2 linked regions of the Haloactinospora alba genome follow. The main gene of each other region encodes a partner of the protein of the gene in region 2 in a complex. Links are inferred from orthologs where the notes say so. Each region holds a gene or a part of one and is shown on either strand. Other genes may lie near its edges.

Region 1 (15,023 bases), 1.1 Mb from region 2 along the record:
ACCGGGTCAGCAACTCCTGCTCCCGTTCGTGCAGCCGGTCCTGACCAGCGGCCCGGAGCGTGTCACAGGCGGTTCCGAGCGCCACGGCGCCCAACAGGTTGGGGGTGCCCGCCTCGTGGCGGGCGGGCAGGTCGTTCCACCGTACGCCGTCCTCGGACACGAGACGGGTGGCGCCTCCGCCGGCAAGGTAGGGGTCCGCGGCCCGCAACCAGTCGGTGCGGCCCGCCAGCACACCCGAGCCGAAGGGCGCGTAGAGCTTGTGTCCGGAGAAGGCCACGTAGTCGGCTCCGGTCTCGGCCAGGCTGAAGGCGCAGTGCGGGACGAGTTGGGCGGCGTCGACGACGATACGCGCGCCTTCCGCGTGGGCCACGTCCGCCAGCTCCTCCACCGGCCACACCTCCCCGGTGACGTTGGACGCGGCCGTGACACAGAGCAGGCGCGGCCCCTCGGGAGCGGCGCGAAGCGCCGCCCGGGCCGCCGCCACCGCCTCCTGGGGGTCGGAGGGCAGCGGGAGCTGGCTCAGGTGGCCGACGCGGCTGCCGCGGTGTTGCCACGGCAACAGGTTCGCGTGGTGTTCCGTGGAGAAGACCACCACCGAACAACCGTCGGGAACGGCACGGGCCAGCAGGTTGAGCGCGTCGGTGGTTCCCCGGACGAACAGCACGGTGTCGTTGTCGCGCGCGTCGACGAACTCCGCCGCCGAAAGCCGCGCACGCTCGTAGGCCCTGGTACTGAGTTGGGAGTGGAAACCGGCGCCGCGGTGCACGCTCGCGTAGTAGGGCAGTGCGGCGTGCAACGCCTCCTGCACCGTGCTGAGGCACGGGGCGCTCGCGGCGTAGTCGAAGTTGGCGTAGTCGACCCGTTCTCCCGTCACCAGCGGGACGGGAACCTCGGATCCGACGAGGCTCGTGTCCGCGGGTTCGTTCCCTGCGGCACAGGAGGACAGCGGGTCAGTGGCGACAGTCGTCATCAAGGCACCTCCACGGGGCCGTTAGGGACCCCTGGAGATGCGGCGGCGCCGTCGTCGCCTGCTTCCCGCGGGGTCCGCGCTTGCCTGACACGGTTGCGTTCGGTCGTGTCTCGACCTGGTCCTCACCCGGGGCACCCCACCGCGGAAGGAGGGTTGCCGGCCAGTTAGCCGGGGCTTAACACTGGCACTCATGACCTGTTTGGGAACTTTAGCGCACCATGGCGGATTGTGCGCAATCGCCCCCCGCTCGACGACGACGCCCCGGCGCCATGGCATGGTGATGACATCGGGGCGCGCCCATCGAGGACGATGAGGAGTGGTGCGTACATGCCCAACAGCGATTCCGGTTCGGACCAGCCCCTGGCGGGTGTCAGGGTTGCTGACCTCTCACGTGTGCTTGCGGGTCCCTACGCGACCATGCTCCTCTCGGACATGGGTGCCGAGGTCGTCAAGGTCGAACACCCAGGCGAGGGCGACGACACCCGTGCCTGGGGGCCGCCGTGGGAATCGGGCGAATCCGCTTACTTCCTCTCCGTGAACCGGGGAAAGCGCAGTCTGGCCGTCGACCTCAAGGACCCGGACGGGGCGGCCGCTGTGCGTGAGATCTGCGCCGGTTGCGACGTGCTGATCCAGAACTTCCGCCCCGGCGTCATCGACAGGCTCGGGCTCGACTACGCCTCGGTCCGGGAACGGAACCCCGCTGTGGTCTACTGCTCCATCAGCGGGTTCGGCCCCGAGCACGATCCCGCCGACCGTCCCGGTTTCGACGCCGTCATGCAGGCCGAGAGCGGGCTCATGGCCGTGACCGGGGCTGGTGACCAGGCCAGCAAAGTGGGAGTGGCTATCACCGATGTGCTTACCGGCCTCAACGCCGCGGTCGCCATCCTCGGGGCCCTGTTGCGCGCGCGCGTCACGGGTCAGGGTGAGCACATCTCGGCGTCGTTGGTGAACTCCGCGCTGTCCGGCCTCGTGAACGTCGCGCAGGGGGCGCTGGCTACGGAAACGGAGCCTCAGCGGTACGGGAACGCCCACCCGGCGATCGTGCCCTACCAGGTGTTCGGCACCGCCGACGCCGACATCATGGTCGCCGCCGGCAACGACGCGCTCTTCCGCAAGCTGTGCGCCGTACTCGGGCGGGACGACCTCAGCAGTGACCCCCGATACACCACCAATCCCGACCGGGTCGCTCACCGCGCGGAGCTTGTGGAGGAGATCCAGGCCGAGCTGCGCACCCGGCCAGCGCACGAGTGGACGGAGTCGCTGTTGGAGGCCGGGGTGCCGGTCGGCAAGGTGCGCGGCGTGCTGGACGCGATCCGTACCGCCGACGCGGCCGGCGACGACGTGACCCGCACCGTGCACCACCCCACAGCGGGGAGCTTGGAGCTCCTGCGCGCGGGGTTCCGGTTGGGAACCGCCGAGGGGAGGAGGGATGGAGGGTCGGATCCGCCTCCCCTGCTCGGGCAGCACTCCAGACAGATCCTCACCGAGGTGGGGCTGAGCGCCGACCGCATCTCGGAGATGATCGAACGCGGTGCGGTACGGGTGGCGAGTAACGGCGAGTAGATAGGACTGTCATGACTGACCAGCGCAAAGCCTCACCGCCGGACCCGGACGACTTCCTCGCGGTCGACGGGTCGCTGTCCGGTGAGGAACGCGACATCCGCGACACCGTCCGCGGGTTCGGGTCGCGGGAGTTGCTTCCCCACGTCGCGCAGTGGTTCGACGCCGGGACCATCCCGGAACCGCGCGCCCTAGCGAAATCGCTCGGAGAACTCGGCGTCTTCGGCATGCACCTGCACGGTTACGGTTGTGCGGGGGCGAGTGCCGTGGCCTACGGGCTGGCGTGCCGTGAGCTGGAGGCGGTCGACTCCGGGTTGCGGAGCTTCGTCTCCGTCCAGGGGTCCCTGGCCATGACAGCGATCCACAAGTTCGGTTCGGAGGAGCAGAAGGAGACGTGGCTGCCGCGTATGGCGGCGGGGGACGTGATCGGCTGCTTCGGCCTGACCGAACCGGATTCCGGCAGTGACCCGGGGTCGATGCGTACCAGCGCCCGCCGCGACGGTGACGGCTGGGTGCTCAACGGCACGAAGATGTGGATCACGAACGGCTCCATAGCCGACGTCGCCATCGTGTGGGCCGGCACCGAGGACGGCATACGTGGTTTCCTCGTTCCCACCGACACTCCTGGTTTCACCGCCAACACGGTGCACCGGAAACTCTCCCTGCGGGCGTCGATCACGTCGGAACTGGTGCTGGAGGACGTGCGGCTGCCCGAGGAGGCGCTACTGCCCGGGGCGTCGGGGCTGGGGGCTCCGCTCTCCTGCCTCAACGAGGCGCGCTACGGGATCGTGTGGGGAGCCGCGGGCGCCGCGCGTGCGTGCTACCGGGCCGCTCTGGACTACGCCACGACGCGGGAGCAGTTCGGCGGGCCGATCGCCGGGTTCCAGCTCACCCAACGCAAGCTCGCCGACATGCTCGTCGACGTCAACCAGGCCGGACTCACCGCCCTGCAGATCGGGCGGCTCAAGGACCAGGGTGCGTGCCACCACAACCATGTGAGCTTCGGCAAGTTCTCCTGTGTCGCCGCGGCGCAGCGGGTGGCGCGCCTCGCGCGCTCCGTGCACGGCGCGAACGGCATCACCCTGGAGTACCCGGTCATGCGGCATATGGCGAACCTGGAAACGGTCGCCACGTACGAGGGCACTGAGGAGATCCATGCGCTCAGCCTGGGACAGGCTGTGACAGGCGTCTCCGCCTTCCGCTGAGTCCCCGGTGCGCAGCCTGCTCCACGTTCCCGGCAGAGTGGGTAGGCTCGATCCTGAGAACTCCGCGACCGCGGGGCGACCCTGAGGAGATACCCGATGGCCAACGACACGTCGCGTTTCCCCACGACGAAGTTCTGGCGTACCACGAACGCCATCATTGCGGGGTTCGTCAAGTACGGCATCGGCACCCCGGACCTACGGCTGCTCACCACGCGCGGCAGCAGGTCGGGTTTTCTCCACACAACTCCGATCAGTCTGCTCGAGAACGACCGGGGACGTTTCCTCGTCGCTCCCTACGGCCCGGTGGGCTGGGTACACAACATACGCCAGGACGGATTCGCCACGCTGCGTCACGGTGGCTGGATCGAGCTGATCAGCGTGGTCGAGGTGGGGCCGGGCCGGGCAGCCCCGGTTCTCAGGGAATACCTGGACCATCCGCGGTCCGCGGTCGTCGGCCCCTATTTCTCCGCCTCCCCGGACGCACCCGTCGACCGGTTCGAGGACGAGGCCGCGGCCCACCCGGTCTTCGAGATCGTGCGAAGCACCACCGTCCGCCTGTAGTCCGCCCGGGGGCGGGCGGCGCCCTGTCGGGCCGCTGCGGTGGCGCCCGCCGCGGTGCGTGTCAGGCCCTGCTCCACCGCCCCCGACACGCGGGGCCGGGGAACGATCAGCTCGTACGTACGACGACAGTGCCGCCGAGCTTGTCGTGCCACCCCTGACGGTTGGGACGGTCCCACGTCGGCCACAGTGCGAGGAACACCGCAGCCGCGGCCGCGACCAGGACGGCGAGGGCGAAGGGAAGGCTGTAGCAGAGCAGCGCCCAGAGGTGCAGCAGCGCCGCCCGAGCCAGCATCGACGCGACCGGGATCGGCCCCTGCCATCCCGCCCCGGCGAGCGGCGCCACCTCGATCCCCAGCAGGTGCTTCCCCAGGGTCCGGCGCCACTTGCGGACACACACCGTGTCGTAGACGGTCAGAACGAGGAAGAGTACGACACCGGTCAGGATCGAGGCTCCCTCGCCCGATGAGAAACCGTCTCCCGCGATCCACCGCGCCGTGGAGACCAGGAACATCGTGAGCAGGACCACCAGGACCGTCGGCAGGGCCAATACCACGCCGTCGATCAACCGCGCCGCCACCCGTTGCGGCCACGATGCCAACCGCTGCCGCTGGCCGGAGGCCTGCCACTGCTCAGCGCCGGCGGCGGGCTGCCAGGCGGCGTCCGCGCCGGTGTGAGGGGTCCCGGGGGAAGCGGCCGCTCCTTCCGCGGTACCGGACCTGGGATCGGGGTTCTCGAAGGACACGTTCCTGTGCTCCTGGCGCGTCGGGAAACTCGTGGGAAGACCCGTTCGGCGGTGCTGTACGGATGTCACGGGCCGAAGCGGGCTACGACGGTACCGCGTTCCTCTCCCAACGGATCACAGCGGTGTCCGCGAGCTTGTCGTGCAACCCCCGGTGCCGCGGCTGGTCTATGAGCGCGGAGACCACAGCGTAGATCGACACTCCCGCTCCCAGGAGGCTGAGGACACTGACAAAGTTCAGTAGTACCGAGAGGAACAGCACGGCTGACCGTTTCACCAGGGAGAGCATGGGCGGTGGGGAGGGGTGGCCGCCAGTGGCGCCGACAACGCGCACCCCGGCCAGGAGCTTGCCCACGGTCGCACCGTACACGCTGGTGAACAGGGCCTCGTAGGCCACGTAGAGCGTGAACACCACCAACGACTGGACGAGGCTCGCCGGGAGCTCCATCATCCCCGTCGCGTCGACGCTGTCCCCGCCGGGGACCGTGCGTGCGATGACCGCGTTGACCAGCGCGGCCAGGCCGGCGAAGATCACCAGATCGACGAAACGCGCCAGGACGCGCCGGAGCAGAGCGGTCTGCGGCTGCGGAGGACTGCCACCCCGCTGGTCTGCTGCGTTCATACCACCCCGTCCTTGGGACGTCGCCGTTGTCGGAACCGGGGACCCCGCGCGATCCCGCGACGGTTCTGACACGAGGGTATTCCGTCCTGTTTCCCGTGGGGTACCCGCTGGCGCCCGTGCCGGGGACCCCACGGTGCTCCCCTCCCTGCCACGCGGCGGACCAGCAGCCGCCTCACAGCATCGGGGCCAGGAACTGCCCCGTGTAGGACTCGGCGACCCTGGCCACCTCTTCCGGGGTTCCGGAGGCCACGACGGAACCGCCGGCCTTCCCGCCCTCGGGTCCCATGTCTATGATGTGGTCGGCGGTCTTGATGACGTCGAGGTTGTGCTCGATGACCATCACTGTGTTGCCACCGTCCGCCAACCGGTCCAGCACCCCGAGCAACTTGCGTATGTCCTCGAAGTGCAGTCCCGTGGTCGGTTCGTCCAGCACGTAGACGGTACGTCCGGTGGAGCGGCGCTGCAGCTCCGAGGCGAGTTTCACCCGCTGCGCCTCACCGCCGGAGAGGGTGGTCGCCGGCTGGCCGAGCCGTACGTATCCCAGACCGACGTCATAGAGGGTCTGCAGGTGCCTACGCACCGCCGATATGGGCTCGAAGAACTCCAGTGCCTCCTCGACGGGCATGTTCAGCACATCCGCGATGTTCTTGCCCTTGTAGTGCACGTCGAGGGTCTCTCGGTTGTACCGGGCACCGTTGCAGACCTCACAGGGAACGTGGACGTCCGGTAGGAACTGCATCTCGATCCGGATCGTGCCGTCGCCCGCGCACGCCTCGCACCGTCCTCCCTTGATGTTGAAGGAGAACCGGCCGGGCTGGTAACCGCGTACCTTCGCTTCGTTGGTCTGCGCGAACAGCTTGCGGATGTGGTCGAAGACACCGCAGTACGTGGCCGGGTTGGACCGCGGGGTACGGCCGATCGGGCTCTGGTCGACATGCACGATCTTGTCGATCTGGTTCACCCCGTTCACCCTGGTGTGCCGCCCCGGGACCGAGCCCGCCCCCTGTAGCTCCTTCGCGAGGGCCTTGTACAGGATCTCGTTGACGAGAGTGGACTTGCCGGAACCGGAGACACCGGTGATGGCGGTCAGGACTCCGAGGGGGAACGCGACGTCGATGTCGTGCAGGTTGTTCTCCCGCGCGCCCTTCACGACGAGTTCCTTGCCCTTGGCCGTGGGACGCCGGGAGGAGGGAACCTCGATCTCCCGCTTGCCTGTGAGGTACTGGCCGGTGAGGGAGGTGCTGTCGGAGAGCAGCTCGTCCACCGGCCCGGACACGACGACGTCTCCACCGTGTTCCCCCGCTCCGGGACCGATGTCCACCGCCCAGTCGGAGGACCGGATGGTCTCCTCGTCGTGTTCCACCACGATCAGCGTGTTCCCGAGGTCACGCAACCGGCGCAGCGTGTCGAGCAGGCGGATGTTGTCCCGCTGGTGCAGTCCGATCGACGGTTCGTCCAACACGTAGAGGACTCCGACCAGTCCCGAACCGATCTGGGTCGCCAACCGGATACGTTGCGCCTCTCCGCCGGAGAGCGACCCGGCCGGCCGCTCCAGGTTGAGATAGTGCAACCCCACGTCCAGGAGGAATCCCAGACGGGCGTTGATCTCCTTGAGCACCTGGGAGGCGATCATCCGGTCCCGATCGCTGAGTTGCAGGTCGCGCAGGAACTGGGCGCACTCGTCCAGCGGCAGCGAGCAGACGTCGGCGATCGAGGCGCCTCCCACCGTGACGGCGAGCACGACCGGCTTGAGGCGGCGTCCCGCGCAGCCGGGGCACGGCACGGTACGCATGTACCCTTCCAACCGCTCCCTGCTGGTGTCGCTCTCACTCTCGGCGTAGCGCCGTTTGACCCAGGGGATCACGCCTTCGAAGCTCGTGTAGTAGGCGCGGGTGCGCCCGAAACGGTTCCGGTAGCGCACGTGCACCTGCGTGTCGTGACCGTCGAGGATCGCCTTCCGTCCCGCTTTGGGGAGACGCTCCCACGGCGTGTCCAGGTCGAACCCGATGGCGTCCCCGACCGCCTGCATCAGCCGGCCGAAGTACTCCCTGCCGTGCCCCGAGGACCACGGCGCGATCGCGCCGTCCGCCAGCGTCTTCTCCGGGTCCGGAACGACGAGTTCGGGGTCGACCTCCATCCGGGTGCCCAGGCCGGCGCAGTCGGGACAGGCGCCGTAGGGCGAGTTGAACGAGAACGACCGCGGTTCGAGCTCCTCGAAGGAGAGGTCGTCGTAGGGGCAGTACAGGTGTTCGGAGAAGACCTTCTGCCTGCCCGGATCCTCCTCGGGAAGGTCGACGAAGTCCAGCACGATGGTTCCGGAGGACAGGCCCAGTGCCGTCTCCACGGAGTCGGTGAGGCGTTTCTGCGCCGACTCCTTGACCGTGAGCCGGTCCACGACCACGGAGATGTCGTGCTTCTCGTACTTCCTGAGAACGGGGGCCTCCTCCAACCGCACCTGGGAACCGTCAACGACGGCTCGGGTGTAGCCCTTGGTCTGCAGGTCCTTGAACAGTTCGGCGTACTCGCCCTTACGCCCCCGTACGACCGGGGCGAGCACCTGGAAGCGGGTCCCCTCGGCGAACTCCAGTACACGGTCGACGATCTGCTGGGGTGTCTGTCGAGCGATCTCCCGTCCGCAGTCGGGGCAGTGCGGCACTCCGATACGCGACCACAGCAGGCGCAGGTAGTCGTACACCTCGGTGATGGTGCCGACCGTCGACCGGGGGTTGCGGCTGGTCGACTTCTGGTCGATGGAGACCGCGGGGGACAGCCCTTCGATGAAGTCCACGTCCGGTTTGTCCATCTGACCGAGGAACTGTCGGGCGTAGGCGGAGAGCGACTCGACATAACGCCGCTGCCCCTCGGCGAAGATGGTGTCGAACGCCAGGGAGGACTTCCCCGACCCGGACAACCCCGTGAACACGATCATCGCGTTGCGCGGCAGGTCCAACGAAACGTCCTTGAGGTTGTGTTCCCGGGCCCCCCGGATCACCAGTTCCTCGGCCATACGTGCCATCAGCCCCTTCGGCACCGGCGCGCAACAGACGCACCAGGACTCTTATCTGCTTGCCGCGCGGAAATACGGCCGCCGCACCCAGGGCGGATCGAAACACTGTTCGGACACCGGTCGTCGCGCGGCGTCAACCCTCTGACGATAACCACTCACGGACGCGGAATCTTCCAGCGCGCGCCCATCCGCGAGACCCCCGCGGATGCCACCACTATATACGAACACTCGTTCGATACCGGGCTACTCTCCGGACTCTTCCCGCTCCTGGGGAACAGCTTCCGCGCGCGGTGTCGGACGGGAGGTCAGCAGACTGGCCACCACGGTGACAGTCATCACGCCGATGATGACCGAGAGGGAGAGGGAGGTCGTGACCTCCACGACCTCGACACCGTTCTCGTGCAGGGCGTGCAGGATCATCTTGATCCCGATGAAGACCATGATGGCGGCCAGGCCCCAACTGATGTAGGCCAGCCGGTCCATCAGCCCTGCCAGCAGGAAGTACAGCTGGCGCAGCCCCAGCAGGGCGAACGCGTTGGCGGTGAAGACGATGTAGGCGTTCTGCGTCAGTCCGAAGATGGCCGGGATGGAGTCGATGGCGAAGACGAGGTCGGTGACACCGATCGCCACGATGACCATGAGCATCGGGGTCACGTAGCGCCGCCCCCCCTGGCGCACCGTGAGGCGCGGGCCGTGGTACTCCTCGGTGACCGGCCAGACCTTCCGTACCATGCGCACGGCGAAGCTGTCCGAGTAGTCCTCGTCGGAGTCACGCGAGACGTGGTCGCGGACGATCTTGACCGCCGTGTATATGAGGAACGCGCCGAACAGGTAGAAGATCTCGCTCCAGGCGTTGATCGCCTGCGCTCCCACGGCGATGAAGGCACCGCGCATGACCAGGGCGATCACGATCCCCACCAGCAGCACCTCGTGCTGGTACTTCTTCGGGACGGCGAAACTACCCATGATCAGGTAGAACACGAAGAGGTTGTCGACGCTGAGGCTCTTCTCCGTGATGAAGCCGGCGAAGTACTCCCCTGCCACTGTCCCGCCGCCCACGTACCACAGGCCGACTCCGAAGAGCAGGGCTATCCCCATGTAGAAGGCCGCCCACCATGCGGCCTGACGCATGCCGAACTCACGCGGCCCGCTCTTCTTGCTCCACGGATGGTCGACGATGGCGAGATCGGCGATCAGTACGGCGAGCATCCCGCCGACCGTGACAAGCCACACCCACATCGGGACGTTCATGGATACACTCCTCCGGTTGCCGTGCCCGTAATGCGCAAACGGACATGTCTCGCACCGGAGGTCTCTCCCGTCCCGGAAGCACCACGGCTCAGCCACGGCACCGTCCATGGACCGGCGGCACCGGGTTCGCCTTATCGCGATCCGTGATGACGACACCGCCGTGTAAGGGATACTCCCCTCACCATGCGTTCACGAGCCACGCAGCGTCCACGCAGTCGCAGCTTCGTGACACTCTTCTATCATGCCATGGAACCACACATGCGAGACACGTCCCGACGGGGACCGCCGTCAGGACGCCCGAGCGGTGTCGGCGATCGTCAGGAGTTCCTCAGCGTGGGCCTGGCCGAGCTCCGAGTCCTCCAACCCGGCCAGCATCCGGGACAGTTCCCGAGTACGGCCGGCCCGGTCCAGACGCGTGACGCCGCTCTCCGTCACGGTTCCCGCCCCGGATTTCTCCACGACCAGGTGAGCGTCGGCGAACGCGGCCACCTGGGGAAGGTGGGTCACGACCACCACCTGTGCCGCTCTGGCGAGACGGGCGAGCCTACGACCGACCTCGACCGCCGCCTTCCCCCCGACTCCGGCATCCACCTCATCGAAGACGAAGGTGGGCACGGGGTCGGCACCGGCGAACACGACCTCGATCGCGAGCATCACCCGGGAAAGCTCGCCCCCCGAGGCCCCTTTGTGCAACGGGAGCGGCGGAGCTCCGGGATGGGCGACAAGCAGGATCTCGACCTCGTCCCGGCCGTGGGGACCGAAATCATCCCCGGCTGTCACCCGAACACTGACCTGGGCGTGGGGCATGGCCAACGCGGTGAGTTCCTCGGTGACAGCGGCGGAGAACGTCTCGGCGGTCTCGGTGCGGATCCGGGTCAGCTCGTCAGCCAACTCGAGCAGTTTGGAACGCAGCTCCTCCTCTTCATCGCGCAGCTCGTCGATGCGCTCGTCGTCCCCCTCGAGCTCCGCGAGCCGTTTGGCGGCGTCCTCGGCCCAGGCGAGGACATCGTCACTGCTCTCCCCGTATTTACGGGACAGTTGGGCAAGGTGGGCCCTGCGCTCCTGGACGGCAGCCAACCGAGCGGGGTCGGCCTCGATCGAGTCGGCGTAGGAGGCCAGCTCGGTGGCGATGTCACCGAGGACGTGGCTGGCCTCGTCCAGCCGGTCGGTCACCGATGCCAATGACGTGTCATGGTCCCGTACCGCCGCCAACGCATGGCGTGCCGAAGCGAGCAGCCCCACAGCGTCGGCCTGCATATCGGCGTCCGGGTCCCCGGTGAGTGCCCGGTTGGCGGTGGTAGCGGCGACACGCAGGGAGTCGGCATGGGCGAGCCTGTTCTCCTCCGCGAGCAGCTCCGCGTCCTCGCCCGGGGTGATCTCGGCGTCAGCGATCTCCTCGACACCGAACCGCAGCATGTCGGCCTCCTGCTCGCGGTCGCGCGCGCGGCTGGTCAGCTCCTCCAGTTCCTCGGAGACCTCACGGTGCCGACGGTAGGCAGCGGCGTAGGAGTTGAGTGTCCTGGTGAGCGCCTCTCCGGCGTAGCGGTCGAGAGCAGCGCGCTGCCGCTCCGTGCGCAGCAGACGGTGCTGGTCGGACTGGCCGTGTGTGGCGACGAGGTCGTCCGCGAGGCTGGCGAGCAGGCTCACGGGGGCGGAGCGCCCGCCCGCGGAGGCCCGGGAACGGCCCTCCGCCGACACCGAACGGGTGAGGATCAGTGCTCCCTCGTCGAGCTCCCCCCCGGCCTCGGAAACGCGCTCCGTGACCCGGCTCTCCTCCGGGAGTGTGATACGCCCCTCGACGAGGGCGCGTTCCGCACCGGGGCGCACTCGTTGCGGATCAGCACGGCCGCCGAACAGCAGTCCCAGCCCTGTCACCACCATGGTCTTCCCCGCACCGGTTTCACCGGTAACAACCGTCAGCCCCGGCGACAGCTCCAGCATGGCGTCGTCGATGACCCCGAGACCCTTGATACGGACTTCTTCGAGCACCGAACTCTCTCCCGCTTCCACCGGTGATTGCCGCTTCGTCCTCGGCGTGTGCCTGTCGGCAGTGAACGCCACTGTTCACTTACAGTCGACGTGCTCTCCGCCGCGAACGGCGAAGATCCTTCCCACGGTTCCTGCCGCCGGGAGGACGGTACTTCCTTTCGGGTTCCCGCTGCTTCCTGCTTCTGCGGCGGCCGCCCCGCGGCCCGCACCGCATCCGCAAGCGTTTCGCCTCTCCGCCCGCCCAGCGGCGAGGATATTAGCAGCGGCATTCGCACCCCTGCCGTGGGCCACGTCGCGTGGGCACCGCCAGGTACCTGCGGGCCACGGTGCGGTCCCGTCGCCGTAGCCGCGCGTGCGCCACCTCTGGCTGGTGGAACCCACGGGCCGTGTGGCCACGGGGGCGTGCCCCCACCAACCGCACTTTTCCGACAGTAACCGGCGGAACGTTTCCCAGGAAGCGTCGTGGACCCTTGTCGCCAGCCGCGCACGAACCGGATCCGATGCCCTCCGAAACACCGGAGGGCTCTCACGGGCGCTCCGGTAGGGGAGCCGTACCGCGGCCGCACCACGGAGCGCCTCCCTCTCCGCAGCGCGTGTCACACACCGGTACCGGCCTCTCCCGCGTGGGGCCGGCCGCCCGCGGACCGGAAATCCGTCCCGGCTCACTCCTGGTCACGTTCGGCGCGTCCGCGCCATCCCAGAACGGGAAGACCGAACTTGGCGACAAGCCGGTCAGTGAACGGTGCCTGCTGCAGGCGAGCCAGACGCACCGGTGTCTCCGCGCGCTTCACCTCGACGCGTGCTCCCGCGGGCAACTCGACCATACGACGCCCGTCGCACCAGAGCACACCCTCCGTGGTCTCCGGGACCACCTCAAGCGCGATACTCGCCTCGGGAGAAACGACAATGGGCCTGGCGAACAACGAGTGCGCACTGATCGGTACGACCATGAGCGCCTCCACCTCCGGCCACACGATGGGGCCGCCAGCGGAGAAGGCGTGCGCGGTGGAACCGGTGGGGGTGGCACACACCACTCCGTCGCATCCCCACCGGGACAGGGGGCGCCCGTCGATTTCCAGCACCGCGTCCAGCATGCGGCGTGCGCTCGCCTTCTCCAGCGTGGCCTCGTTCAGAGCCCAGGTCCGCACTGGGGGGACACCACTGTCACGCCCGCCGTTGTAGACGGCGATATCCAGTGTCATCCGCTCCTCGACCTCGTACTCGCGCGCGACGACACTGTGCACGGTCGCGGAAAGATCCTCGCGTTCGGCTTCGGCGAGAAAACCGACGTGCCCCAGGTTGACTCCCAGAAGCGGGGCGCCTGCGGGCCGAGCGATCTCCGCCGCCCGCAGCAGCGTACCGTCGCCCCCCAACACCATGACCACCTCAGCGCCGTCCGCGGCCTCGTGGTCCCGCACCAGCTCCACCGGCTCCAACGCGCACCCGGCACGTTTGAGCTCGTCCGCCTCGCTGGCCAGCATCCGCACCACCAGCCCGGCCTCGGTCAGACTGTGGTGAACCAGCTCAGCACTGCGCATGGCCGCGGGCCGACCGGTGTGCACCAGCAACAGCACGCTCCTGTCACTGGGGCTGCTGAACGTGGTTGTTCCGTCATCCCGACCCGCGCTGGTCATGGCAGTAAACTCCTCGCGCTCGTGGCGGTCCCGAAGGCACCGTTGTTCTGCGGTCCGGGCCACCCACCCGCGCACACGGTGCCTCGTTTCGACGTTATCGCCGCCGCCGCCCTCCCGAAGCCCCTCGCCTCGTTCACATACAGTGTGCCGGGCTTCCGGGGGGTTCTTCGGGAACTGGCGGCCCCCGGCCGCCGCCGTGTCACTGGGGCCCCTCGCCGAGAGTGGACCGCAGACGCGACTCGTCCAGTGGACCGGCCCCGCGACGCAGCCACAGGAAGTACTCGACGTTGCCCGACGGACCCGGAAGCGGGCTGGCCGCAGCGTCGGCCACCCCCAGCCCCAGGGTCCCTGCTTTCCCCGCGACCGAACGAACAGCTTGACCGCGAAGCTCCGTACTACGGACCACACCCCCGGCACCGACCCGGTCCTTGCCTACCTCGAACTGCGGCTTCACCATCAGCACGAAATCGGCGTCCGCGGTGGCGCACTCCACCAGCGGCGGAAGCACCAGGGTCAACGAGATGAAGGACAGGTCCGCCACCACCAGGTCAGGGACCACGGTCCCGACCCGTTCCGGGGTGAGTTCACGTATGTTGCACCGTTCCACCACCGCAACGCGGTCATCATTGCGCAGCTGCCATGCCAGCTGTCCGTAACCGACGTCGACCGCGATGACGTGCGCCGCGCCTCTCCGAAGCAGGACGTCGGTGAATCCGCCGGTGGAGGCTCCCGCGTCGAGGCACGGCCTTCCCTCCGGGTCGATCCCGAAAGCCCCGAGCGCTCCGAGGAGTTTGTGCGCACCGCGCGACACGTAGGGCGGTTCCTCGTCCGGAACGCGCACCACGATCGGCTGGTCGGTGCCCACCTGGGTGGCAGGTTTCACCGCCAGCATCGCTCCCACCTGAACCTGACCGCTGTCGATCAGTTCAGCGGCGTGCGCGCGGGATCGGGCGTACCCCCGACGGACGAGTTCGGCATCGAGCCGGCTTCGTTTGGCCATGGTCGACTGAATGCGCCTATCTGACGTTGGTCTTCGCTCTGAGGGGGTTGGATCCCTGGTGTACTGCCCACCGGACGCAGGAGTCGCCAACGAGCCACTGGGACCACCGGCCGTCAGCACGGCTCTTCCGCACCCTCGGCGTGAACGGTGCGTTCCCCCTACGGCCGGTTAGCACGGTCCCGTCCGGGTGCGTGACACCATCCGTCCTGGACCACGGTACGGCCTCGTGGCCCCGACGGCGTCAGCAACCCTCCCCGGAAGGAGCGCGCCCGGTTCCTGCCTCGGGGAGGGAGCGACGGATGACGGAGCCGGTTCGTCCCTCTGCCCGCTGAGTACCAGCTCCGTACGGTTGGCCCCGGCCATCGGGTGTTGTCCGGGCCGTGTCCGGTTCCATCGCCACGACAGCGCGGCGCGCACGCGTGCACAGCGTCGGCTGTGGTTCGGATGGTGTGAACGCGCGGAGGAGACACTCCTGGCCCGCCTTG
Region 2 (15,719 bases):
AGCGGCCGCGAGGAAAGCCAGCTCCCCCTGGACATGCCGGGCGTCTACAGCGAGTACCGGACGACGATCGCCGAACTGCTGCGCGAGGCCGAGGGCACCGTCCGGGAGGGAGTCGGAGAGCACCACGCGACCGTGATCGTCGGGGCGATCGAGGGCTGCCTGCTCCAGTGGCTGATGGACCCCCGACTGCCGATCACCGAGCTGGCCGAGCCGATCCTCGACGTGTGCGTCGAGGGCGTGCGCCTCCGGGAGGAGGCGTGAACCACGGCCGTCACCTCCGCGTCGGGCCGGTTCGACGCCCGCCCGGTTCGCGCCCCGGTGCTGCTGACCGAACCGCTACTGGCCCATCCCGCCCTCGAGACAAGGAGCGACGAACCGTGACCTTCTCCCAACCGCCGCGTACGACCGCGCGGCGCGCCCTGTACCGGGCGCCGATCTGGATCTACCGACTGGGGCTCGGCGGCCTCCTCGGCAACAGGTTCGTGCTGCTGACCCACATCGGGCGCAAGAGCGGCAGGGCCCGCCAGGTGGTACTGGAGGTCGTGGGGCGCCACGAGGAGTCCGGCGGGTACCTGGTCGCCTCCGGCTACGGCGGACGCGCGCAGTGGTTCCGCAATATCAGCACCGAGCCGCGGGTGCGCTTCCAGGTGGGATGGCGCCGCTACACGGGCACGGCGCGCCCGCTGCCGGCTGAGGAGTCGGGGCGCCGCCTCGCCGAGTACGCCCGCCGCCACCCTCGGACCGCCGCCGCGCTGATGCGGGCGGTCGGCCAGGAGGTCGACAGCACCGACGCCAGCTACGAACGGGTGGGCGCCGACCGGGAGCACGGGGTGCCCATCGTCGCCCTGCGACCCGAGTGAGCCGCGCCCGGCGTGACCCGCTACCCACGCACCCGGCCTTCACAAGACGGAGTGGAGTGGCTGGGAGCGGGAGCTTTCCCGCTCCCAGCAGGTAACTGACCTCGACCTACCCCCACGTGCGTGAGGCTCATCCGCGGTGTCAGTGTGCGGCTGACCCGTACCTCGGTCCATCCCCACGTGCGTGGGGCTCACGTGACAATCCACAGAGGTTGTCCGGAGCGTTGCGGTCCATCCCCGCGTACGCGGGGAGCATAAATAGTCGCTCTGCGTGAGCATGCGCCGTATGGGTCCATCCCCGCGTGCGCGGGGAGCATCTGGGGGACCGTCTCCGGAATCGGAAACGCCCGGGTCCATCCCCGCGTGCGCGGGGAGCATCCGGTTGGTCAATAGCAATACAACGCCAACCGGGGTCCATCCCCGCGTGCGCGGGGATCATCTCTCTGACCTGGTCTTCTATGTCACGCGCGTGCCCGTGTGTGCAACTTCTGGATATTCGGACATAACACGTACATACCTCAAAAACGCGTTATCAACGAGCAGTGCGGCGCGTAACCCAACACCGCGACGACGGAGCCAGGAGACCACATCTCCCGTCGCTGTGCACGCTCCCCCGGATGAAACCGCGCCTGATCCCATGTGGTCGGCAAGTGTGTGTAGCAGCGATGTATCCATTCCGCGTGGTAGCGACGTCGAGAACGCGACACCTCCGCTGTCGTCGCCGACGCGGTGGGATAGCTCACCCCGCACACACCGCGCCCCGGAACCGCAATTGCCCCCTATCTCAGTCGACGTTCGGGAAGGGCGCCCCAAGATCGGTCACAGTAGTGTCTACTCGCCGGACTCTGACCGATGCCGTCTGGGCGTAGGTGGACAAGGCAAGCGATAGTTTCGGCTCTCCGCTGGAGTGCCGGTAGGTGTGGAGGAAGTCCAGGAATGAGCGACTGACCCGTGAACGGCCGGTCATGAGCGCGAGGTTGTCGCAGCCGTAGGTGGCTTCGAGAACGGCTGCTGTATCCTCGTCGGGCTTTTCCACCAAGCGAACCATGCGGTCGTTGTCGCAGACGACGACGCCGCGCTTGGTTGCTGCGGCGCGTGTGTAGGGCCGCACCATCACCGCTGTGTCGGCGTCCAGTTCACCCAGGTGCAGCAGGGGGCGGGCGTTGGGAAACAGGTTGTCGGCGTACATGACATACAGCTGGGCGGGCCGGTTCAGGTAGTCGTCGGCGTTGAGTACGGACGTGATGTCACCGTAGGTACCGGACTGGGGGATCATGTCCACGCTGGGCCAGTGCCGCGTTTCGGTGGCGGTGTCGGCAACCTGGTCATACGCGTCGGGCTTGTTCAGTACGTAGCTGATCCATGCGGCGAACCGGGTGTAGTAGGGGTGGTGCACCATGACGGTTCGCGCGTTTCCCAGGTCGGCGATTTCTTCCATGAGCAGTGCGATTCCTGGTTTCCCATGCACGGGAAAGTATTCTTTTGGCAGGAATCGGAACCAGTCCGCCCTCCTTGTTCCCAGCCCTCCGGCGGCGATCATTACTGAATGCTGTTTTCCTCGGTCCGATCGCATTGAGCCATCCTTTTCGCTAGGGTGCTGACATGGATATACGCGTGACGGGTTTCCTTGTGGAGGACGGGCAGGTTCTGCTGTTGGACCAGGACACCGACGGGCTGCGCAAGTGGAGCCTGCCCGGCGGCCGGGTCGAGGAGGGCGAACCGCTCGCTGATGCCCTCGTTCGCGAGATGCGGGAGGAAACCGGAATCGACGTCGAAGTCGTCCGGTTGCTTTACGTGTGCGACCACATCATTCCGGAAAAAGGTCTTCATGTGGTGCACATGACTTTCGAGGTGCGAAAGGTGGGCGGGACTCTCGGTAAGATCTCCGAGGGAATCGATACGCGCCCGATTCGTGGAGTGGAATTCGTAAAGACCGAGGATCTTTCGCAGCTCGGTTTCAGCGAGCGGTTCGCCCAGCTGGTCGAGGGCGGCTTCCCTGGCGCCGGCTCCTACATGGGACCGAAGTCGGCTATCGGGCTATGACAGAAGGGCGATAGCCTCCCGGTCGAGTTCGGACAGGGGGCGCGTCCGGTCGCCTAGCAGGGTGAGCCACCGGCTCAATCGGTCGGCTACCTCGTTAAGCGAACATCGAGGACCCGTGGAAGATGCACAGGTCAACCGCACACCGACACCGCAGGAGGCGCCGAGCAGGTGCCGGGAACGCCGACTCGTCACCTCCTCCCGCGACGCGGGTGTGTTCCATGCGGCTCCGTGCCGGTACCGCGTTAGGGGCGCCCACTCCGTTCCGTGGCCCGGCCCATCGCAGCACCACACTCGAAGATTGCCGACTCTGTGGTGCACAGCTTTCGGCCCTAAACCAGGTTCATCGACGGGAGTCACATCTCCCATCTGGTATTCGGCGTTGCTGGCGTGAGCGCCGGCAGTGAGCGCGTCCAGCTCGCTGCTGGTCGGGAGCCGCGCCCCTTCCCAGAAGGCATAGGCGGCTGCTCCGATCCAGGTGATCCAGTAGGCCGGATGGTGTTCGTATCCGGGGCTCACTCGCCACCCCTTGCCGGTGGGGTGCAGTCGGCCGCCGCGTTCGTGCGGCATGGGGATCGCGACGATGTGTACCCCGTGCAGGGTGGTCTTCAGGCCCGCGTCGGTGAGCCCGTTAAGGAAGACACACATCTCGGCGTTGGAGACGAGCAGGTTCCGCCACCGGGTATGAGGGGGAGCCAAGGGGACATAGGCCGGTTCGGTCCGCGCCTTGCGAATGGTGGTCGTCAGTCTCGGTGGGGCGGCTTCTGGATTGTCGAAGGTGGCCAGGGCGTAGGAGTCGGCACCGGCAAGCCACCGCTCCGCCCTCTTGGACGACGCGGGAGCGACGATGCTGCGGAGCAGACTCAAACAGCGTGACGTCTCGGACGTCACCACCTCGGCGGTTCCGGGGCGCAGACGCGCGACCAAACCGTCTTTGTGGTTGGTGGTCGCGAACGTGCTGTCACAGGAGGGTGTCTCCTTTGATGGGAGCGAAGACGCCGATCCGAATTCCTCAACCAGCCCGGCCAAGGGCCGCGTGGCGGATCGCCAGTCGAGTACGGCAGCTTCGTAGGACACATGCGCGTGTTCACGGTCTCCAAGGGCATCGGCGAGCAGGGCCGTGTTCAAGGTGATCAGCCGTGTAAGCGCGACGGGCGGGCACGGATCGTCGTCGGGTACGAGTCTCGACCAGCGGCGGTGTTCGTCCTCGTGTGCCAAGGCCGCAACATGGCGGTAGATGTTCCCGTAGTCCCACCGTTTCCAGAGGGCGCCACGGGTGAAAGAGCTGGCCACCCCTAGCGGAGACCGTGAGAGCACCACAACGGGTGAGTCCGGGAATAGCGCGAGGAGCGCCGCGGCGGTGAAATACAGGTTGGTCTCTTTGACGACGTGGCGCCCGCCGCGGTACTTGCTGCTCTTGAAGGACTCCACCCAGTAGGCGGCGAGCGGAGCGTGTACAGCGGGGCTTGTTGCACTGATTGTGGTCAAGGGGGCGAGTGGGTGTTGCCTGCCGAGCTGCTGCCGAAGGTGTTCGTTGTGCTGGATGGTGGAATGTCGCAGGGAGTCGAGAACCCAGTTCGACCCCACGCGTTCGGAGGTTCCAAGAACGAGTATCAGAGGGCGTTCGTCAGCCGTCATGGTTCGTGTCTCCCAGGGGGTGTCTCGAAGACGGAAGTTGCTGGTCTGATCTGTGTCGCTCTTAGTGGTGGGCCACCCCTGGCGCGGCGTGGGAGGGAAGGACGCCCGGGTGTTGGGAGATGGTGGCAGCACCCAGGGACGGGGGTGTGCGCCACCACGCACACCCCCGTCGCGCGCCCGGTCGAGAAAAGGCACGCGTTCCGTGATGGTTCTATTCCTGGAGTTCGACCGGGATCCAGTCGGTCAGGATGCGGGGATTGGCGTGGCGCACCGGACCGCCCTTGGCAGGTCGCACAAGCACATCCCCGCTGTCCGTTCCGGGCTGGGGTGTGTGGCCGGTGACCACGTGCACGGTGGAGCCAGCTGCGTGCAGCCGCACCCGCAACCCCACGGGCCAGCGGCACTGCAGATACGACAGATCCCCACCGGAAAGCCGCTCCACTTCGGCCGGGTGGACGGTGACCGTGTGGACATCGCCGACCGTGTCGCGGGGAGCGATCCGCAGCATCCCGTCAGCCTGCTGTGTGACGACATCCCACGGGGTGGTGCCGTCGGGTTCCCCGGGCAGCCGCACCCACATGCCGGGTTCCCACCCGGGCTCTACTCCTCGCACGGGCCACCACCCCTAGCCTCGCGCTGATGGGAAACCGCTCCCGTGTCCTCGTCACTTCTGTCGGTGTCGTGGTCCTCCTCGCCGAGCCAGGCGTCCAGCCGGTCGCGCAGCGCGAGGATGGTCGCGCGGATCCGGTTGAGCCAGAACGCGTGGCCTTCGGTGGCCTGGACGAGCTGCTCCACCAGGTCACGCAACTCGCGGCGTTCCTGCGGGGTGAGATTCACGCCTGACCACCCCCTTCTTCACGGTTGGTGGTGGCCAGCAGGGTGTGAACCTGGTCGGGCGCGAACCGGCGGTGCCCGCCCGGGGTAACCAGTACCGGGGCCAGGCGGCCCTCGCGTACCCAGGTGTTGACGGTGGAGGTGGTCACGCCGAAGGCCTCGGCCACATCACCCGGACGCAGCAACGGGGCGGGCCAGGGTGCGGGGGTACTCACCGGACCACCCCCACCGTGCTCTTCTGCTCGCGCTGGGATAGCCATTGCCGCACCAGCGGGGAGAGTTCCGCGCGCACGTCGTCCAGCCCGTCCTCGTGGGCCGGTGGGGCGGGAGGTTCAGGCGTGGTGGCGGCACCGCAGGCCGGACAGGCCCCCTCTTCCTCCCGCCGTTGGCGGTGACGCTCGAACTCGGTCACATAAGGCCGCACGGGGCTGTGCTCCTCAGGGTCGAGCAGCTCGGGCTCGGGAAACGCGGCTGAAGGGACCATGCCGCTGTCCACGTCCCGGCAGGAAATCCCGGCCTGGTCGTGGGTCCCACCCCGTGGCGGCGGCACGGTGAAGCGGCGTGCCGTACCTCGCCTGGCGGGTGGCGGTGGTGCGGCACGCGGGGCCGGGCGTTGGTAGCCATCCCGGTAACGCGTGGGCGGGAACAGGGCGACAGCCAGCATCGCAAGCAGCGTCCACAGGGACGCGAGGGTGCGAATAAACTGGAGCATTGTCATCGACTCCTCATCAGTTGATGGCCACGCCTCCGGAGAGCTGTCACTCTCGCGGAGGTTTTGTAACGCCCCGGGCGCGGTTTCGCTGCTACCTGATACCGCGCCCGGAGGCTCCTCCCCTTGTTCCAGGAGCTCGCCGACCAGCATGGCTTTCGTGCGGAATCGGTAGCTAGCATGACCACCGCTTTGTCAATTTCTTTTACGTTCGGTTTATTTTGGTGTTCTAGCGGTGATGTTCTGTGATGGTTGATCAAGCGTGGAGGACTGATGGGGCGTAGATACAATCCAACTTGGCAGAAATTCGGCTCTGAACTGCGAAAACACCGAACTTCAACATCCATGTCACAGGGGCAGGTTGCCCAGGCTTTGGTGGTGTCCTCATCCCTGATTTCGTACATGGAGTCCGGTATGCGTGGTCCGCAGTTTGACCAAGCGCAACAACTGGACGCATTGTTCCGGACTACCGGGACCTTCGAACGGCTCTGGAAGTCGGCCAACGGACAGACGCTGTATCCGACCGGTTCCCGGACATCCATCGACTTCGAGCAGTTAGCCTACGAAATACGCGAATATCACAATTTTCTGGTTCCTGGTCTTATGCAGACCGCTGATTACGCCCGTGCCACGTTCGCTGCCATGCGACCGTTCGTAGATGCGGCGACTATTGACCAACTGGTGGACTCACGGTTGCAGCGCCAGCGGGTGCTGGAGGATACAGACCGCCCACTAATGTGGGTTGTGCTGGATGAGACTGTCATACGGCGCAACATCGGTGGCGTGGTCACAATGAAGGGGCAGATTGGTCATTTACTGAGACTGATCGATGAACACGTCCTGCGTCTCCAGATCGTTCCGTCCGACCTCTCGATGCCACCGGGGCTGTGCGGACCGTTCCGAGTGTTCGCGTTCGCGGACCGCCCCATGGTGGTGACAGCGGAACACGTGGTGGACGATGTGGTCCTCGACAGTGATGAGCACGTCCGCACCTGCTCCACGCTGTGGTCAGCGATTCAGGCGGACGCGTTGCCGACCAGCAGTAGCGTTGACCTTCTCCGCCAGATACAGGGAGAGCTAGATGAGTAACCAGCATGTGTGGCACAAGTCCAGCTACAGCAACGGCAGTAACAACAACTGTGTCGAGGTCGCCGAGGGGCCGGTGACCGCTGTCCGCGACACCCAGAACCGGCAGGCCGGCCACCTGTCGTTCTCCGCTTCCGAGTGGCAGGCGTTCCTCGACGAGGTGCGCACCGGCCGACTGTAACCTTCGCCTGTGGCTGCCCTCGGCCACGGAGCAAGACGTAGCCAGCCCTCGGTTTCACCCCGGCCGGGGGCTGTTGTTGTTCCGGGGCTACGTCGGCATGGGGGGACGCAGCGTCTACCGCCCGCTGGGGCTCACCGAGCCAGAGCTGATGGTGTCACGAGGGTTGTTTCCCGGTTCCGCTGCAGAGTTCGCAAGGGGCATCTTCAACTGTTCCATCGCGGGATCGTTGCTGGGTTCCATATCCCCGACATGCGCTGCAGTTCACTTCTTTACGGTGCTGACCCCATCACCCATACCTCTCCGCACTTGATTGCGTGGCGAATCCAGCCACACGTGCTGGCCGTCAGCGTCCACAGTGAGTCCAAACCGCTCTTGGCCCGGCTCGCCCCATGCCACCCATCTCAAGTAGGTCTCTTCAGCCTCATCCCATAGGTTGCGTGGCCCGCGCTGCGTCACCGTCGCAGGTTCATCCGTGGAAGGTTGTTTCACCAGTGCGTGTGAGAGACCCCCATCAGACAGCACCAGAAGGAACGTTCCGTCGGCCGAGCTACCGCCTGCTGCGGTGAGGCGCGGCAACGTCCCGATGAGTGCTATCTGACATCCCGTACCCGCGTAATGGACGCGGCGTGGATCAATCCGGGGTGCGACTCGCGGTCATCGTCAGCTATGGGGGTGTTGGTAGGGCGCTGGGAACGCATCATCATATAACCGCAGTTGCCAGTGAAGCGTCCCACGGCTCCGTCATTCGTAGCAGTGAGCTTTACCTGATAACCGCCCAAGCCAGGCATCCACGGCAGCACGATAATCCCGCCAGGGCGGGTCTGTTCCACCCATGTGTAGGGCACCTTCCGTACCCCGCATGTGACATGGATCCGGTCGAAGGGGGCTCCTCCCGGATGCCCTTTCTCGCCGTCACCTGTTATCAGGTTCGGCATATATCCAACGCGTTCCAGATTCACCCGCGCCTGTTTCGCTACCTGCTCGTCCACCTCCACGGAAGTGATGTTCTCCGCGCCCAACCGGGCCGAGAGCAGACCGGTTGTCCACCCGGTACCGGTACCGATCTCTAACACTCGGTCCTTGTCGTATGTATCGAGAAGCTCTAAGAAGGAGGTGACATTACTCGGAGCGGAATTGGAACTGGTGAAGCGGTTCGCGCTCCGAGCCGATTCCTCAGTGAGGTCGGTACCGCCGTCCTCGATCTGGGTCACGATCGTGCTGTCGCTGTAGACCGCCTCGTACCACGGCTGGGGATCGGTGGCTCGGTCGATCCAATAACTCGGAGCGGCACCCATGGGCGTCGCCCACGCCCGCTCGGGCACGAACCACTCGCGCGGGACGTCCCGCAGTGCCTGCCTCCACGTTTCGTTCTCGGTAAGTCCGGCCAACCGTTCCGGGCCGGGTGGGGTCTGTTCACCCATCCGCACCGCCACGGGTACCCATACTGATCCTCCACGCCTCGGGGGGATATCCGTCCACGTCCCTACCCCGCGCGCGGAACAGGCAACACCCCGTGGCCGGAAGCGGCCACCCGCGGTTACTCCCCACACAGACAGATCCGGGCATGCCCGCCAGCGGCGAGGCGGCCCCGGAGATCGGCGTTTCCCCACCGGAGGGCTCCTCCAGGAACCCCACAGCTTCGGGGTGCCGTCCCGGAACCGATACCCGCACACGCGCCGCGGCCGAACGCCGCGCTGCGTCCTCGTCGCCGAAGCCCTCGATGCCGGGTCCCTCTCCGTGGGCGGATGCGCAGAGCACACGGGGAACCATGTCCCCGCGGGCCAAAGCCCCCTCGGTGCCCCACCCAGCGCTCCGGACGCGCTAATCCCAGTAGGCCCGCCACTGGTCGGCGGTGAGTGAGCGCGGCTCGTAGCCGTCGGCGCGGGCCTTGGCCTCGGCGGCGCGTACCCGCTGGTCGAACCGGCGCGCGGCCGAACGCAGGTCCATCTCCGGGTCGGCGCCGCGCTGGCGTTCCGCCTCCACAGCGGCCAACAGCTCACCGCCGGGCCCGCCGTCGTCGCCGATCAGCTCGGCGGGCACCCCGTTGCGCACGGCCCGTTTCGCCAGCTCGTAGCTGAGCAGCGCTGCGGGTTGGCCGAACGGGACCCCTTCCAGGATCGACGCGTCCTCCTGGCCCTTCTCGGCCCGTTCGGCCGCCTTGATCGTCTCCCAGTTGGCCCGGACGTCCTCGGTGCCGTTGACGGCGGTGTCGGAGAACACGTGCGGGTGGCGGCGCACCAGTTTCGTGGTGACGGCCTCGGCCACGTCGTCGATGGTGAAGCCCTCACCGCCGCGTTCCTGGGCGACACGCGCGTGGAAGACGACCTGCAGCAGGACGTCGCCCAGCTCCTCGCGGAGGGTGTCGTAGTCGCCGTCCTCGATCGTCTGCAGCGCCTCGTAGGACTCCTCGATGAGGAACTTGGCCAGGGACTCGTGGGTCTGGTCGGCGTCCCACGGGCACTCGCGGCGCAGCGTGTCCATGACGTCGACCAGGGCGAGCAGTCCCTGGCCGGGCCGGTGCTCCCGGTCAGTGGTGTCGGTCATCAGCAGTGGTCTTCCGTTCCGGTTCGGGTTCGGGTAGCCAGCCGCCGACGCGCAGCGCCTCCAGCACCCGGGCGACGGACTCGCTCTCCTCGGTTCCCGCCGTGTCCAGCACGAGCTCGGCGTCGGCGGGTTCCTCGTAGGGGTCGGAGATCCCGGTGAACTCCTGGATCTCGCCGGCGCGCGCCTTGGCGTAGAGGCCCTTGCGGTCACGCTCCTCGCACACGTCCAACGGGGTCGCGACGTGGACCAGGAAGAAGTCCCCGTTCTCCTCGACCATAGCGCGCACCTGGGCACGGGTCGCGGCGTAGGGGGCGATGGGGGCGCAGATGGCCACGCCGCCGTGCCGGGTGATCTCGGAGGCCACGTAGCCGATCCTGCGGATGTTGAGGTCGCGGTCCTCGCGGGAGAAGGTGAGGCCCGCGGACAGAAGCCGCCGTACGATGTCGCCGTCCAGCAGGGTGACCGTGCGCCCGGAGCCGCGGATGCCGTCGGCCACGCCCCGCGCGATCGTGGACTTGCCGGAGCCGGAGAGGCCGGTGAGGAACACGGTCAGGCCGCGACGAGTGCGCGGCGGCCGCAGCCGGTACAGTTCCGTGGCCACCCGCGCCGGCGTGAACCAGGACGGCAGTTCCCGGCCGAGGGCGAGCGTCTCGGCGATGTCGGCGTCGGCCGGCTCCTCGCGCGCCGCCTGCTCGGGAACCTCACCAGCCAGGCGCCACATCCCGTCCCGGGTGTCGTAGCGCCACTCGGAGGGGCGCAGCACCGCCACCGGGGAGGTGGGCTCCGCGGCCGCCACCTCGTGGGCGGAGCCGTCCTCCCCGCGGTTCAGCAGGACGCTGGTGGCGCCGTAGGACCGCGCCACGTGCGCGGCGAGCAGGGCGTCCCGCCCAGTTGGCAGCGCCCCGCCCGCGGGGGAGCGCGCCGGCGGGAGGGTGGTAACGGCGAACCTGCTCCGCGGCGGCAGGAGCGGTTCCGCCGCAAGGATCGCGGGGGCCAGCCCCTCGTTGTCCATGGGGGCGTCGACGAGGACGAGCACGTCGGCGGGGTGGTCGCCTCCGAGGCTCGCCGCCGCCTCCCGTATCTGGTGCAGGGTGTTGTGGTGCAGCGGGCGGTCGGTGACCACGGCGAGGAGGGGCCGGCCGGCGTCGCCGCCCTCTGCGGCCCGGAGGGCGGCGAGGCTGTCGGGCGACAGCCGCAGCTGCCGCAGCGCGCCGTGCATCGCCGGGCTCGCGGAGCACACCTCCCCGGCGAGGTGGTGACTGGGGGTCTGGTCGGGTTGTGCGTGCTGTTCGGGCCGCCACCGTTGGCGCACGTCCAGTTCGGCCAGCGGCGCGCCCTCCGGGTCGGTGAGTACGAGCCGCCGGGCGTCGGCCAGTTCGTCCGGGACGGGCAGGGTGACCGGCACCGGCCAGGGTGTGCCGTCCGGCAGGTGCCCGTCCCGCGTCACCGCCTCGGCCTCCTCGGCGGTCATGAACCCGGACAGCGGGTAGCTGCCGTTGAGGATGAGCTCCAGGTGCGCCAGTTCCGTGGGGCCGGGGGCGAAGTGCGGAGCCGCCGCCTCGGCTGTCTCGGTGCGCTCGCCACTGACACTCAACCCGACCTCCAGAATCGCTCGTGCACTGCTGGGGACAGCTTATGCCGGCCGGTGGGGCCACCGTGCCGCCCGTCGGTGGTTGGGGAGAGAGCCGTGTCCCGGCCGGACGCGGCCGGGGAGGAACACCAGCCGGCCGGACGCGGCCGGGGGAGGAACACCAGCCGGCCGGTTGGTGTTACGGGGGGCAGGCCCTGTCCACCGCCGGAACGGTGGACGGTGTCCCGACGGCTCGTGGCGCCGCGTAGGCTTGGCAGTGGCCCGCCCGCGCTGACACGAGCCCGCCGGGTGTGCCGCTGTCCGGACCGCGGCAGTGCGCGGCGGTGTCGGACAGCGGGTGGCGACGCCGCGCACACGAGCGACCAGCGAGGCTTGTGCACGTTGCCACCTGCCGACCACTCCCTACCACGGTCATACGCTTCTTTGCGCCATGAGTCTTTCTGGATTGTTGAAGGTCGCCGCCGGCGACCCGGAACTCGACCGAACGATCGCGGCCGCGCGAGACGGCCGGGACGAACACCTCGATCTCGTGGCCCCTCCGGCGCTGCAGCCGCTGCTGGTCTCGGCGCTCGCCGCGGAGGAACCCGCGGGCGCTGACCGGCCGGTACTGGCGGTGACCGCCACGGAGCGTGCCGCCTCGGAACTGTCCGAAGCGCTCGGTTCACTGCTGCCCGACAACTCCGTGGCGCTGTTCCCCGCCTGGGAGACGCTGCCGCACGAGCGGCTCTCCCCCCGTTCGGACACCGTGGGGCAGCGGCTCGCGGTGCTGCGGCGGCTGGCCCACCCCGACCCCGCCGACCCGTTGACCGCGCCGTTGCGGGTGGTGGTCGCCCCCGTCCGCAGTGTCCTGCAGCCGCTGGTATCCGGCCTGGGAGAACTGACGCCGGTGCGGGTCCGCCCGGGGGAGGACGCGGAGCTGGAGGACCTCGTCCAGTCCCTGGTGGACATCGGTTACGCCCGGGTGGACCTGGTGGAGAAACGCGGTGAGGTCGCGGTGCGCGGCGGCATCGTGGACGTCTTCCCCCCGACCGAGGAGCACCCGCTGCGCCTGGAGTTCTGGGGCGACCAGGTGGAGGAGGTCCGGTACTTCCACGTCTCCGACCAGCGGTCGATGAGCGCCGAGCAGCACACCGGCGGCCGGGGCGACGCCGCTGCCGGGCTGTTCGCGCCGCCCTGCCGGGAACTTCTGCTCACGCAGCGGGTCCGGGAGCGGGCCAGGGAGCTCTCCCGCCAGAACCCCGAACTCTCCGACATCCTGGACAAGCTGGCCCAGGGGATCGCGGTCGAGGGCATGGAGGCGTTCGCGCCGGTCCTCGCCGACGGTATGGAACCGCTGCTGAACCACCTGCCCGCGGGGACGCACGTCGTGGGCTGCGACCCGGAGCGCGTCCGGTCCCGCTCCGTCGAGCTGGAGCAGACGAGCCGGGAGTTCCTGCAGGCCTCGTGGATCAACGCCGCCTCCGGTGGCGACACTCCGATCGACGTGGGCGCCTCGGCCTACATGACCCTCGACGAGGTGCAGGCGAACGCAGCCGAGCTGGGACTGCCGTGGTGGACCCTCACCCCGTTCGACTCCGGCGACGCCGCTGAGGCCGACGGCAGCGGCGCCACGACGGTCCGTATCGACGCCGGCCCGGCGGAGGCCTACCGCGGCGACACCGAGCGCGCACTCGCCGACGTCAAGTCGTGGTTGCACGACGGGTGGCGGGTCGTGCTGCTGACACCGGGACACGGTCCCGCGGAGCGCCTGGACTCCATGCTGCGCGACGCCGGCCTCGGGGTACAGCTGCGCGGCGACCTCGACGAGGCACCGGAACCGTCGGTGGCGACGGTGACGACGGGGCAGCTCGAGCACGGTTTCGTGTGGCGCCCGGTGCGTACGGTGCTGCTCACCGAGACCGACCTGGTCGGGCAGAAGTCCTCGACGCGCGACATGCGCAGGATGCCCAGCCGCCGCCGGGGCAACGTGGACCCGTTGCAGCTCAAACCGGGCGACCACGTGGTGCACGAGAAACACGGCATCGGGCGTTACGTCGAGATGATCAGCCGGACGATCCAGGGCGCCACCCGCGAGTACCTGGTGATCGAGTACGCGGCGAGCAAACGCGGCCAGCCGGGTGACCGGCTGTTCGTCCCGACCGACCAGCTCGACGAGATCACCCGCTACGTCGGCGGCGAGGCGCCGACCCTGTCCAAGATGGGCGGTGCGGACTGGTCGAAGACGAAGAGCCGCGCCCGCAAGGCCGTGCGGGAGATCGCCGGTGAGCTGATCCGGTTGTACTCGGCCCGCCAGGCGTCGCCCGGCCACGCCTACCCGCCGGACACCCCGTGGCAGCGCGAGTTGGAGGACGCGTTCCCCTACGTGGAGACGCCCGACCAGCTGGCCGCCATCGAGGAGGTCAAGGCCGACATGGAGAAGTCGGTGCCGATGGACCGGCTGATCTGCGGCGACGTCGGCTACGGCAAGACGGAGGTCGCCGTGCGCGCCGCGTTCAAGGCAGTGCAGGACGGCAAGCAGGTGGCGGTGCTGGTGCCCACCACGGTGCTGGTGCAGCAGCACCTGTCCACGTTCACCGAGCGCTACGGGTCCTTCCCCGTCCGGATCAAACCCCTGTCGCGGTTCCAGACCGACTCGGAGGTGGAACAGACCCGCGAGGGACTGCGCACCGGCGAGATCGACATCGTGATCGGCACCCACCGGCTGCTGTCCGACGAGACCAGGTTCAAGAACCTGGGTCTGGTGGTCATCGACGAGGAACAGCGGTTCGGGGTGGAGCACAAGGAGGCCCTGAAGCGGCTGCGGACGCAGGTGGACGTACTCGCGATGTCGGCCACCCCCATCCCGCGCACCCTGGAGATGGGGATGACGGGCATCCGGGAGATGACCACGATCCTCACCCCGCCGGAGGAACGCCACCCGGTGCTGACGTTCGTCGGCCCCTACGACGAGAAGCAGATCGCGGCGGCGATCCGCCGGGAGCTGATGCGCGAGGGGCAGGTGTTCTTCGTACACAACCGGGTGGCGTCGATCGAGCGGGTGGCGGCCTCGATCAGCGAGCTGGTGCCGGAGGCGCGGGTGGCCCACGCCCACGGCCAGATGAACGAGCACCAGCTCGAGAGGGTCATGGTGGACTTCTGGGAGAAGAGCTTCGACGTGCTGGTCTGCACCACCATCGTGGAGTCCGGACTGGACGTGCCCAACGCCAACACCCTGATCGTGGACCGCGCGGACACCTACGGGCTGTCCCAGCTGCACCAGCTGCGGGGCCGGGTCGGCCGCGGCCGCGAGCGGGCCTACTCCTACTTCCTCTACCCGCCGGAGCAACCGCTCAGTGAGACCGCGCACGAACGGCTCTCCACGGTCGCCCAGCACACGGAGACCGGCGCCGGGATGTACGTGGCGATGAAGGACCTGGAGATCCGCGGCGCAGGCAACATCCTCGGCGCGGAGCAGTCCGGCAGTATCGCCGGGGTCGGGTTCGACCTCTACACCCGCATGGTGGGGGAGGCCGTCCGCGAGCTCAACGGCGACGAGGTCTCCGACGAGGAGGTGGAGACCAAGGTCGAGCTGCCCGTCGAGGCCCACATCCCGCACGACTACATCCCGGGCGAGCGGTTGCGGCTGCAGTCCTACAAGCGCATCGCCAGTGTCACCGACGACGAGGACATCGCCGCCGCGCGCGCGGAGCTGGTGGACCGGTTCGGCACCCCGCCGCAGCCCGTGGACAACCTCCTGGCGGTGGCCCGCTTCCGGGTACTGGCCAAACAGGTGGGGCTGACCGACGTGGTCCTGCAGGGCAACCAGATCCGGTTCGCTCCGGTCGAGCTGCGCGAGTCGCAGCAGCTGCGGCTGCGGCGGCTCTACCCCAAGGCGGTACTCAAGGAGGCGAACCACACGCTCCTCGTCCCGGCGCCGAAGGCGGGCGGTCTCGGCGGGAAGAACCTGCGCGACCTGGACCTGCTGAAGTGGTGCACCGACCTGGTGGAGGCCGTGTTCGCCAGCTGACCCGGCCGTGGCCCGTCGGCGGGGCCAGCCACCGCTGCCGCAGCGCGTCACGTCCGCGCACCGGGTGAACCGTTCCCGCGGTGGATTCGGCGGAACGCGCCGCAGACGGGAAACACGTATTGTAGTCTTCTGGCGATTGAACGTGTCTTCGCGCCGGGCGTGTTCCTCACCGCCCTCCCCAGCGGGACCGGACGGAGCGTCCGCGCGGGCGCCAGCGCCTCGCAGCGAAACGT

What was found.
Region 1: the proteins of mfd (region 2) and uvrA are in contact, whole or in part, in a crystal structure (PDB 4DFC), measured with the Escherichia coli proteins. The link is inferred for Haloactinospora alba from one-to-one orthologs.

Annotation. Positions count from the first base shown.
Region 1 is NZ_VFQC01000001.1:1,298,065-1,313,087, reverse strand. Bases 5,630-9,018 are described here. They hold uvrA (excinuclease ABC subunit UvrA), read right to left. Parts: upstream 8,665-9,018; coding sequence 5,830-8,664; downstream 5,630-5,829. Other genes in these bases: FHX37_RS05940 (TerC family protein), read right to left, coding at 8,908-9,018; FHX37_RS05950 (RDD family protein), read right to left, coding at 5,630-5,657. Outside these bases: FHX37_RS05975 (aminotransferase class V-fold PLP-dependent enzyme), read right to left, coding at 1-970; FHX37_RS05970 (CaiB/BaiF CoA transferase family protein), read left to right, coding at 1,298-2,533; FHX37_RS05965 (acyl-CoA dehydrogenase family protein), read left to right, coding at 2,545-3,735; FHX37_RS05960 (nitroreductase/quinone reductase family protein), read left to right, coding at 3,832-4,296; FHX37_RS05955 (RDD family protein), read right to left, coding at 4,403-5,038; more of FHX37_RS05950, read right to left, coding at 5,121-5,629; more of FHX37_RS05940, read right to left, coding at 9,019-9,915; DNA repair protein RecN, read right to left, coding at 10,204-11,904; FHX37_RS05925 (NAD kinase), read right to left, coding at 12,567-13,538; FHX37_RS05920 (TlyA family RNA methyltransferase), read right to left, coding at 13,738-14,538. UniProt on the Escherichia coli protein: The UvrABC repair system catalyzes the recognition and processing of DNA lesions. UvrA is an ATPase and a DNA-binding protein. A damage recognition complex composed of 2 UvrA and 2 UvrB subunits scans DNA for abnormalities.
Region 2 is NZ_VFQC01000001.1:210,778-226,496, reverse strand. What follows is about bases 11,602-15,686. They hold mfd (transcription-repair coupling factor), read left to right. Parts: upstream 11,602-11,910; coding sequence 11,911-15,486; downstream 15,487-15,686. Outside these bases: FHX37_RS01060 (TetR/AcrR family transcriptional regulator), read left to right, coding at 1-261; FHX37_RS01055 (nitroreductase family deazaflavin-dependent oxidoreductase), read left to right, coding at 378-860; FHX37_RS01045 (sugar phosphate nucleotidyltransferase), read right to left, coding at 1,642-2,397; FHX37_RS01040 (NUDIX domain-containing protein), read left to right, coding at 2,460-2,900; FHX37_RS01035 (SUMF1/EgtB/PvdO family nonheme iron enzyme), read right to left, coding at 2,895-4,385; FHX37_RS01030 (hypothetical protein), read right to left, coding at 4,747-5,148; FHX37_RS01025 (hypothetical protein), read right to left, coding at 5,136-5,372; FHX37_RS01020 (MerR family transcriptional regulator), read right to left, coding at 5,369-5,584; FHX37_RS01015 (hypothetical protein), read right to left, coding at 5,581-6,081; FHX37_RS01010 (helix-turn-helix domain-containing protein), read left to right, coding at 6,352-7,167; FHX37_RS01005 (DUF397 domain-containing protein), read left to right, coding at 7,160-7,345; FHX37_RS01000 (methyltransferase domain-containing protein), read right to left, coding at 7,936-8,778; mazG (nucleoside triphosphate pyrophosphohydrolase), read right to left, coding at 9,167-9,889; cysC (adenylyl-sulfate kinase), read right to left, coding at 9,873-11,483. UniProt on the Escherichia coli protein: Couples transcription and DNA repair by recognizing RNA polymerase (RNAP) stalled at DNA lesions. Mediates ATP-dependent release of RNAP and its truncated transcript from the DNA, and recruitment of nucleotide excision repair machinery to the damaged site.